One region of the Paeniglutamicibacter sp. genome, then DNA from elsewhere that is predicted to be linked to it. Evidence: riboswitches for the same ligand, from Rfam matches in the RefSeq annotation. Region 1 holds a riboswitch; the other holds the start of a gene.

Region 1 (4,815 bases):
GACCTGGACTTCGTCCCACAGGACCAGGGACAGGGCCTTTTCGCTGACCAGCTGGCGCTGTTCCTCGGCAACCAGTTTCTTGTGCTCCGCATCGCTGGTGGCCGAGCGTTCCTTGGCGAACAGCGCGTTGAGCTCGCTGTCCGCGTTCAGGGTCTGGGTGTTGTTTTCCGGGCCGAAGACCGGTCCCAGTCCGCCGTAGGCAAATTGGCGGGTTCCAAAGAACTCGGTGTTGGGATCGATCATGGCGGTGGTCAGGAACGTATTGTCGGCGGCACGGTTGATGAGCTTGACGCCGATTTCCCGCCATTGCTGCTCGATGAGTTCAAAGGCAGGCTTGATGACCACGGAGTTGTTGGAGCTGGTGATGGTGATTTCCAGCTTCTGTCCACCCTTTTCGCGCACTCCGTCGGCTCCGACAACCCAGCCTGCCTCATCGAGCAACGCCTTGGATTTCTCCGGGTTGTAGCCCAGATCCGCGGACAGGTCGATGAACCCGGGGGCCGCGTGGTTCAGCACGGAGTCGGCGATGACATAGCTGTCCGACAGCACCGTGTCCTTGATGGATTGGCGGTCGATGCCGACCTGCAGTGCCTGGCGCACCTTGGTGTCAGCGAGCTTGCCGCTGCCGATGCGCACGGCCGCCATGTTGGTGGTCAAGTCGATACCCTTGGCCGGCAGCACCTGGTCGCCGCTGCCCGTGAGGGTTTGCTCGTCCACGGGCTGAAGTCCCCGGACCAGGTCGACCTGGCCGGTTTGGACCGCTCCGGCGCGGTGCGCCACCTCGGGCAGGTACTTCACCACGAGCTTGTCCAGGTATGCGGCGCCCTGGTTTGCCGCTGATTCAGGTGCCCACTTGTAGTCCGCGCGCTTGGCAAAGGTGACTTCTTCGTCGGTCTTCTCGGATTCGAAGACGAACGGTCCGGAGCCTACGATCGTGGCGATGGCCGACTGGCCGGCATTGTCCAGCTTCAGCGTGGCCGGGGAAACCAGTCCCGAGGTGACCGACGATGTGGCACGCAGGAAGTTGGCATCGGGGGTCTTGAGCGTGACCTTGACCTGGTTTTTCCCGACGACCTCGGCGGACTTGAAGGCCGCGAAGTCGACGTTGGGTGCGATCTGTGCGCTCTTGACTCCCTTGCCCAGCGCGTCCAGGTTTTCCTTCACTGCCTTGGCATCGAGCGCCGTTCCGTCCGAGAAACTCACGCCGTCACGAATCGTGAAGGTGAACTCGGTCTGGTTCTTGTTGGCGGTGAAATCCGACGCTATCCAGCCAACGAGCTTTCCCGTTGCCGCGTCGAAATACGTCAGTCGGTCCAACACGCTGTTGAGCACATTGGCCTTCTCGTAGAAGCGTGCGGCCTGGGTCTGCCAGTTGTTGATCGGGGCTACTTCCGCATACACGAAGGTTCCGCCTTGGACGGGATCGTTGCTGACCGGGCCGGCTGCATTTCCCGCTGTTTGGGTTCCCGATCCGCAGGCGCTCAGTGCCAGCGTGGCCACGGAAAGCACGGTAAGGATCTTGACGCCGAGGCCGGCGCGAAGGCGTCGCTTCGCAGGTGGTTTGGTGTTGCCCATGATTCATTCCTTCTCGGTTCACCCGAGGAACGCCGCGACATGGCTAATCAGTCGAATGCCTGTCCAAAACGTGACAGCATTCGGCGGACCGCGCAGAGTTTGGCTATCTCCATCGGTCCTGGCGGTAGCACCGTATCCCAATGACGGGAGTGGTTGCTGCGGCGTCAACGAGCCAGGTCTCTCAGCCGCTCTGGATGGTGTGTGCTCGTTTTGGTTGTCTAGCAACCTCGAACAATCCAAGTGTGTCGCAGGATCTTCGATGCAACCAACATAAAAGGGTTCGCCGTGAAACAAATCGACGTAGAGAGCGGCCCAATGGCCGCATTTGCTTCATGAAGCGTCATAAGTCAGAACATGAAGCCTAAAAAATCCGAGTCTTGCTTCACTTGCGCGTCATGTTGATAATGCACGCTGAAACAGCGCTCCCGACTTGTCGATCCGATTCCAGCGCATAGGTGACTGCCGCCGGTCGCCGGAATGATGACTGCCATCTGGAGGTACAACCAAGCAAAACCTTGATCCTCAATCGGTAAGTGGTGAGGATGCCACGGCGATCACAATGCCCGACATTCTCGGACTGAAAGCGGGCAGCAACCTCACCGGATGATGGCCTTGCGCCCGTTGTGGGATTTCACTGTGACCCGCCGCAGGTTCCCACCGACAACAAACCCGCAGGCACCGGGACCCACGTGGGCGGATGGTGTCTGCGGGTTTGTTGGTCTCGGCTCACGTGGCCAAATAGCCACCATCGACCGGCAAGGAAACCCCGGTGACGTAAGTATTGGTTGCACTGGCAAAATAGCCCACCGCTTCGGCAACATCTTCCGGAAGCGCCACTCGACCCAACGGAATCGCTTCGGAAACCGCTCGCTCAACGGCCACGGGATCTTCCTGTCCGGCCAACCAGTCCTCAAACATCTGGGTACGCGTCATCCCGGGAGCCACCGCATTGACCCTGATGTTGTGTGGGGCGAGTTCCACCGCCGCGGCCCGTGTCAGTGCCAGCATCGCTCCCTTGCTGGCACTGTAAATCCCCATGGTGGGAACTCCGACGCTTGCCAGCCGCGAGGTCACGTTGATGATCGCGCCACCTCCGGCCACACGCATGACCCGCCCCGCAGCTTGGAGGCAGGAAATCGCCGCGAACGTGTTGGTTTCAAAAGTTTTCCGCACCTCTTCCTCCGGGGTGTCGAGTAGCGAATTAGTGTGGTCAATGGCCGCATTATTCACCAGGACGTCCAGTCTTCCGGTGCGTTCGAGCACCGTGTTCATCAGTGACTGCGCGGCACCCGAAGTGGTCAGGTCCGCCCGGACGAAACAGCCGGACTCCCCGAGTTCTTCGGCCACCTGAATTCCGCGTTCCTCATTTCGCCCGGTGACCACGACCTTCATTCCATCGGCTACCAGTCGTCGGGCAATCTCGATCCCGATGCCCGAGGTGGCGCCGGTAACCAGTGCGACGCGTTGGCTCTCTCCCACTAGGCTGTCCTCCTACACTTCGTTATTTGTCCTACGGTTTCGTGGGGCCGATCCATCCTTGGCCCGAGCCTGTCGCTTAGCGACGCCCCACCCCCACCAGGCTTTCACCAATCTCCAGCCGTTGCTTGTCATCGCTGCCCGGAATCACGTTGCCACGAAGCGAACGCCCCGCGGTCTCCTTGAAGGTGAGCACGGAAATCAGTCCAATCACGCCTGCAGCCATCAGATACCACCCGGGCACCAGTGGGTTTCCGGTCGCCCCGATCAGCGCCTCGTTGGCCACCGCCGCGGTGCCACCGAAGACGGCCGTGGAAAGGTTGTAGCCAATGGCGAATCCGGAGTAGCGCACCGAGGTGGGGAACAATGCCGGCAGAGTCGAGGAGATCGTCGAGAGAAGCATGACCAGCAATAGACCCAGGATGCCGATACCAACGATCTGCCCCCACAATCCAGTGGACTGCATCAATAGCACAGCCGGCACCGAAAGGACCACGAAGCCAACGCTCGCGGTCACCAGCAAGGGCTTACGTCCAATCCGGTCGCTGAGCGCACCCAACGGAACAATCAAGGCGATCATCACCAGCTGGATGAGCACCAGCGTCATATTGGATTCCACCGCACCATGTCCCAAGGTCAATGTCAGGTAACTGGGCATATAGGTCAGCACGAGGTAGAAGGCAACATTGACCAGCACGATAAAGCCGAAGAGCTTGACGAGCTGACCGGGGTACTTGCGTATCAAGGTCCCCAGTGCCTGAGGCGCGGTGCTAACTTCCTTGTCCTTGGAACTGTCTCCGATGAAGGTTTCGGATTCGGTGAGGTGGCGCCGCATCCACAACGCAATTCCGCCGAGCACGAGGGTGAGCGCGAAGGGCAATCGCCACCAGCCACCCATCATGCCTTCTTCACCCACCACCAGAGTCAGCACCGTGCACAAAATCGCCGCCGCGCTGAAGCCGGCCAGGGTGCCAAATTCGAGGAAGGAACCGTAGAAACCACGACGGTTGTCCGGGGCGTGCTCGCTCATGAATACCGCCGCCCCCGCGTATTCGCCACCGGCAGAGAACCCCTGGACCATGCGCAGCAGGACAAGCAGGATCGGAGCCAGGTATCCGACCTGGTCAAAAGTGGGCAAGGCGGCGATGCACGCGGTGGACACACTGATCATGACAATGGTGAAGATCAAGACCTTCCGTCGGCCGATCCGATCGCCGAGCGGACCGAGCACCATGCCTCCCAGTGGGCGGATGAGGAAGGAGATCGCGAAGGTGGAAAAGGCAAGGATTCGCGGCATGGTTCCCCCGTCTTCACCGAAGGTGAAGAACTGTTGGGAAATGTACACGATGAGGTACCCGTAGATCCCGTAGTCGAACCACTCGATCGCGTTACCGATTGCAGATCCGGCCACCGACTTCCGGGCCTGCTTCAGTTCCATTGGACTGAAATCAGCTTCGAGTCTCAGTGCAGGCGGTTGGGTTTGACTGGTCATGGTGTGCTCCTTTGGCAGCCTTTATGAAGTGGAGGGGGTCTGTGCGTTGTTGGAGGCGTGGCGCAGGGCGAAAAGTGCATACGCACGGGCTGCGGTGAGCAGATCGTCGACCTCAACCGATTCGTTGGGTTGATGGGCCTGGGTGTTGATTTCCCCGGGACCGAGGACCAGGGTGGGGATCCGGTGGTGCTCGGCCATGTAGCCGCCCTCGCACGAGGCCGTCCAAATGCCAACATCACCGGTGCCGGTGACATCGCGGACCGCTTGGCGAA
Region 2 (4,815 bases), on a different contig from region 1:
CGCCAGCATGGTTGGGTTGACGGCTGCACCGGTGAGCAGCCCAACGCCCAGCACGATGGATTCGGGGATGCCATCCAGCAGGGCACCGACTGCGATGGCAGTTCCCCCGTTTGAAGCTCCGCCATCGCGGCTCCCGGGCCGCAAGGCGGCCTTGCTGCGACGCCGATGTTCCGCACCGAGGCGCACCAGCAGGGAGTTGGCCCCGACATAGCTGACGGCTCCGGCCAGGAAGCCGACCACTGTGGCCCACAGCCCGCCGACTTCCTCAGCCTCGGCAACCAGCTCGAAGGCGAGGGCGGAAATCAGCACTCCGGCGCCAAATGCCATGATGCTCGAGACAATTTTTCGCGGAATGTCCAACCACCAGGCCGCGGCGGCGCCGAGCAGCAACGCCGACCCGGCGATGGTGCCCCACATGAGTGCTTGCAAGGACATCATCATGGCGTCACGCTATCGCATAATAACTATTCACGCAGCGATTTCATGGAATACGCGGCATCGCGGACAAGGAATCGGCACCCTTGCCCGCGCATCCAGCGGACCATTTCGCGGCCGCCAAACGACTATGGGCGGTTGCGTGGCCCCGAAAGGGGGAACGCAACCGCCCGGTCGCCGGATGTTCCGAGAAACTAGCCGTGGCCGTCCTGAGCCATGTTGCTGAAGCGCGAGTAGTGGCCTTGGAAGGCGACGGTGATGGTCTTGGTCGGGCCGTTACGGTGCTTGGCCACGATCACGTCGGCCTCGCCGGCACGGGCCGATTCCTTGTCGTAAATATCTTCACGGTGCAAAAGAATGACCATGTCGGCATCCTGCTCGATCGATCCGGACTCGCGAAGGTCCGAAATCATCGGCTTCTTGTCGGTACGCTGTTCCGAACCACGGTTCAGCTGGGAGAGCGCGATGACCGGAACGTCGAGCTCCTTGGCCAGAAGCTTCAGCGCACGGGAGAACTCCGAAACTTCCTGCTGACGCGATTCGACTTTTTTGCCCGAGCTCATCAGCTGCAGGTAGTCGAGCACCACGAGCTTGAGGTCATGCTTCTGCTTGAGTCGACGGCACTTGGCGCGAATTTCCATGAGCGACATGTTCGGCGAATCATCAATGAACAGGGGCGCGTCATTGAGCCGGCCCATGGTGGTGGCGATCTTCGACCACTGTTCGTCCTGGATGGTGCCCTTTCGCAAGTCCTGCAGCGCGATGCTGGCCTCCGCCGAGAGCAGGCGCATGGCAATTTCGTTCCGGCCCATTTCCAGGGAGAAGAAAACGGCAGTCATGCTGTTCTTAATGGACGCTGACCTGGCAAAATCCAATGCGAATGTTGACTTGCCAACGGCCGGGCGGGCCGCGATGACGATCATCTGGCCGCCGTGCAGGCCCTGCGTCAGTTCGTCGAGTTCGAAGAATCCGGTGGGAACACCGATCACGCCCTCGCCGCGACTGCCGGCGGATTCGATTTCATCGACGGTGCCCTCGATGATGTCGCGCAGCGGCACGTAGTCTTCGGCAGTGCGGCGCTCGGCGACCTTGTAGACCTCGGCCTGGGCCTCGTTGACGATGGCGTCGACTTCGCCGTCCTGTGAGTATCCGAGCTGGACGATCTTGGTGCCCGCATCAACCAGCCGGCGCAGCACTGCGCGTTCGCGCACGATCTCGGCGTAGAAACCGGCGTTGGCGGCGGTAGGCACCGACTGGATGAGCGTGTGCAGGTAGGCAGGGCCGCCGATGCGGGTGATTTCGCCGCGCTTGGTCAACAGGTCGGAGACGGTGACGGCGTCGGCGGGCTCGCCACGGCCGTAGAGGTCGATGATGGCTTCGTAGATCGCCTCGTGCGCCGGACGGTAGAAGTCCAGCCCGCGCAGCACCTCCACGCAGTCCGCGATGGCGTCCTTGGAGAGCATCATGCCGCCCAGGACGCTTTGCTCGGCTACGAGATCTTGCGGTGGAGTGCGTCCATAGTCCGATCCACGTGAATCAGAGCTGGTTTCGGTGCTGGCTAGCGACACGGGCTTTTCCCTTCAAGCTTCGCGGGTTCCCAAGTTTTCCGCTTCATTACCTATTCAGTGTCTCAAGGAGCACAGACGATTCGTTAGGTTCAAAATCACACGTGCTCAAGGGCACCGCGAACCTGTGGAAATAGGTGGGGAACACTGTCACCATAGACCTGTTTCCCCCCAAACCCAACACGGTTATCCACAGGCCATGTGGATAACCTGTGAACCTCGCGGCGTGTTGTGTGCACAGTCTGGGGAGAACATTGTGGATTACACCAAAATTTTGCCCACAATACGGATCTGACTAGGATCTATCTAGATACATGCCTGTGGATACAAACTATTTATCCACATCCACCAGGGGCGTAAATACCAGTTATACACACAAAAACCCCGTGATTCCGGGGCTAAATCAGTCGCCGTTTCACAGTTACCCACAAGCTATCCACAGACACGCCGGAAGTTGCCACGGATCTGGGGATTGCGGGCATTGATGGAGATCACCAACCACTGACATACTGGGCCGCATGAGCGCCAACAAGACCGCACCAACGGCCGTTGATCCTCGCGAGTTCATCGCCGCCGTGCCCCATCCGATCCGGCGCACGGACGCCGAGGTCCTCCTGGAGATGATGGAAGAGGTAAGCGGCCAGCCACCAACCATGTGGGGTCCCACGATCGTCGGCTTCGGAACCTACCACTACAGGTACGAATCGGGCCGCGAAGGGGATGCCGGCGCCATTGGCTTCTCGCCGCGGTCGACGAACCTTGCCCTTTACGGGCTGACCATAGCCCCGACCGCCGGGCCACTGCTGGCGAAGCTGGGCAAGCACAAGCGCGGGGCGTCCTGCTTGTACGTGAACAAGCTCGCGGACGTGGATCTGGAGATCCTCACCCAGCTTGCCCGCGACGGCTACCGATACATGATGGACGTGGTGCACGAACCGTCGTAGGAAACCCTCGGCAAAAAACAAAGGGCTCCGTGCCCGTGCCATCGAATCAGGGATTCGGTGCCACGGGCGCGGAGCCCTTGAGGTTCAGGTGCCTTAGGAGACCAGCTGTTCGGCGTCCAGGCGACGGAATGCCGAGCCGTGGAACACGAGCGGCGAGTTGGCGTTGTCGTGCGTCTGGTGGCCGTGGACGCGCAGCAGCACCACCTGGTGGTCGCCAGCGGGGATCTCCTGCTCAATGGAGCAGTCGAGCCACAGGGTGGCGTCATGCAGGAAGAGCGCGCCCTCGTCGGTCGAATCAAGGCGAAGCCCGGCAAAACGGTCCCCGGACTTCGAGGCGATCTGTCGGCACACGCCCTCGTTCTTCTCGCTGAGCACCGAAACGCCAATGCGTCCGCTGGTGCGCACCAGCGGCCAGGTGTTCGAGGTGTTCTGGACCGCGAACATCACCAGCGGCGGATCCATGGAGACGCCAACCGTAAAGGACGAGGCCACAATCCCTTGCGGCTGCCCGTCAACGATGGCGCAGAGTGCGGCAATGCCCGAGGGGTGCTGGGCAAAGACGTTGCGCAGGGTGTTGGGGGTGAGGTCAGAGGTGAGTGTCATAGTGCTCAATCCTTCGGCTTCGGCCCACCTTCGCGGTGCGTGTCATTCACGCGCCAACCAGTGAGGTGTGCGGTACTTGCCTCCGGGGTTCCGGTAGGCCGAATCATCACCTGGAGCACCCCGCCACCGTGAGAGGGTTGCCGGTCAACGGGCCAGGGCCTTACGTTGACACTCTTGATTCATGACTAACGTTAGAAGAAATATTTACGTCTCGTCAAAGTTTGTTTCGACATACGAAGTCACGAAGCGTAAAAATCGAAGATTGTGCGACCATATGCCATGATTCTGCCGATGGGTACCGAAGAGCGCCAATCGACACTTGAACGCCGGGACTTCCTCGCGCTGACCGAAGGAGACGCTTGCGCTTCACGGAAAGCCGGTCGCCGACCAGGTCTCAATTGTGACCTTGCAACATTCCTGGACTAGATGTCCGAGACGCCCGTATAGGTCGCATAGGCAGCGTCGCCGGTGCATTGGTAGATCAGGATGGCAAGCCCGCCCGGGGTGGTCTTGCTGCTGGAAAGCCGCAGCCCTGCCGGTGCGCCGCCGTCAGGGAAGAGGCGCCGCCCGTGTCCAAGGACCACGGGTGCCACCACGAGCCTGAGTTCGTCAATCAGCCCATCGGCAAGCAATGATCCGGCAAGCCTGGCACTCCCGTGGATCTGCAGCTCCCTGCCGGGACGCGCCTTGAGCTCCGCGACCTGGGCGGCAACGTCGCCGGAGAGGACCGTGGTCGGGTTCCAGGTTCCCTCGCCCAGCGTCTGCGAGGCGACGTACTTGGGCAGGGAATTCATGAGCCCCGTGAAGGGGTCGTCCGGGTCGGTGATTTGCGGCCAATCCCTGGCGAAGGCCTCATAGGTGCGGCGGCCAAGCAGCAGCCCGTCGGCTTCCCCAAGCCATTGCGCGGCCTGGTCAACGAAGGCCTCGTCCATGTGCGGGACAAGCCATCCACCCTGGGTGAATCCATCGGTCGTGTCTTCCTCGGGAGACCCGGGGCCTTGCGACACCCCGTCGAGACTCACGAATTCCGTCAGTGTCAGCTTCATGATCATGCCTTCTTGGTCGTTTGGCTGCCCATGCCCGGGATGCGACGTTGCCGGTGATCGAGGAAGGGCACTGCTCCACTCGGCAAAGCTACTCGAAGGGAACGCCTGGCGCCAGCCCCCGGCATGTTGCCGGTCCCCCCATCCATCGGGAACTCGACCGCGACATCCAACGCATCACCGCACCAAGGCCTTAACCCACTGTGGAGCCCCCCCCAGGGGGGG

Evidence for each region. A riboswitch is a leader RNA that binds a small molecule or an ion and turns the genes downstream of it on or off. The one in region 1 is predicted to bind S-adenosylmethionine.
Region 2: linked by a shared signal. The riboswitch ahead of ACLQ7E_RS12090 (flavin reductase family protein) and the one ahead of ACLQ7E_RS01655 (ABC transporter substrate-binding protein) in region 1 are both predicted to bind S-adenosylmethionine.

The regions. Positions count from the first base shown of each region.
Region 1 is NZ_JBKKAP010000014.1:21,269-26,083, forward strand. It holds gene ACLQ7E_RS01655 (ABC transporter substrate-binding protein) at 1-1,575, opposite strand, end outside; SAM riboswitch class I at 1,682-1,776, opposite strand; gene ACLQ7E_RS01660 (SDR family NAD(P)-dependent oxidoreductase) at 2,302-3,054, opposite strand; gene ACLQ7E_RS01665 (MFS transporter) at 3,131-4,543, opposite strand; gene ACLQ7E_RS01670 (M20 family metallopeptidase) at 4,565-4,815, opposite strand, start outside.
Region 2 is NZ_JBKKAP010000100.1:63-4,877, reverse strand. It holds gene ACLQ7E_RS12105 (ZIP family metal transporter) at 1-441, opposite strand, end outside; gene dnaB (replicative DNA helicase) at 630-2,003, opposite strand; gene ACLQ7E_RS12095 (DUF1801 domain-containing protein) at 2,519-2,944, shown strand; gene ACLQ7E_RS12090 (flavin reductase family protein) at 3,038-3,547, opposite strand; SAM riboswitch class IV at 3,615-3,727, opposite strand; gene ACLQ7E_RS12085 (dihydrofolate reductase family protein) at 3,970-4,593, opposite strand.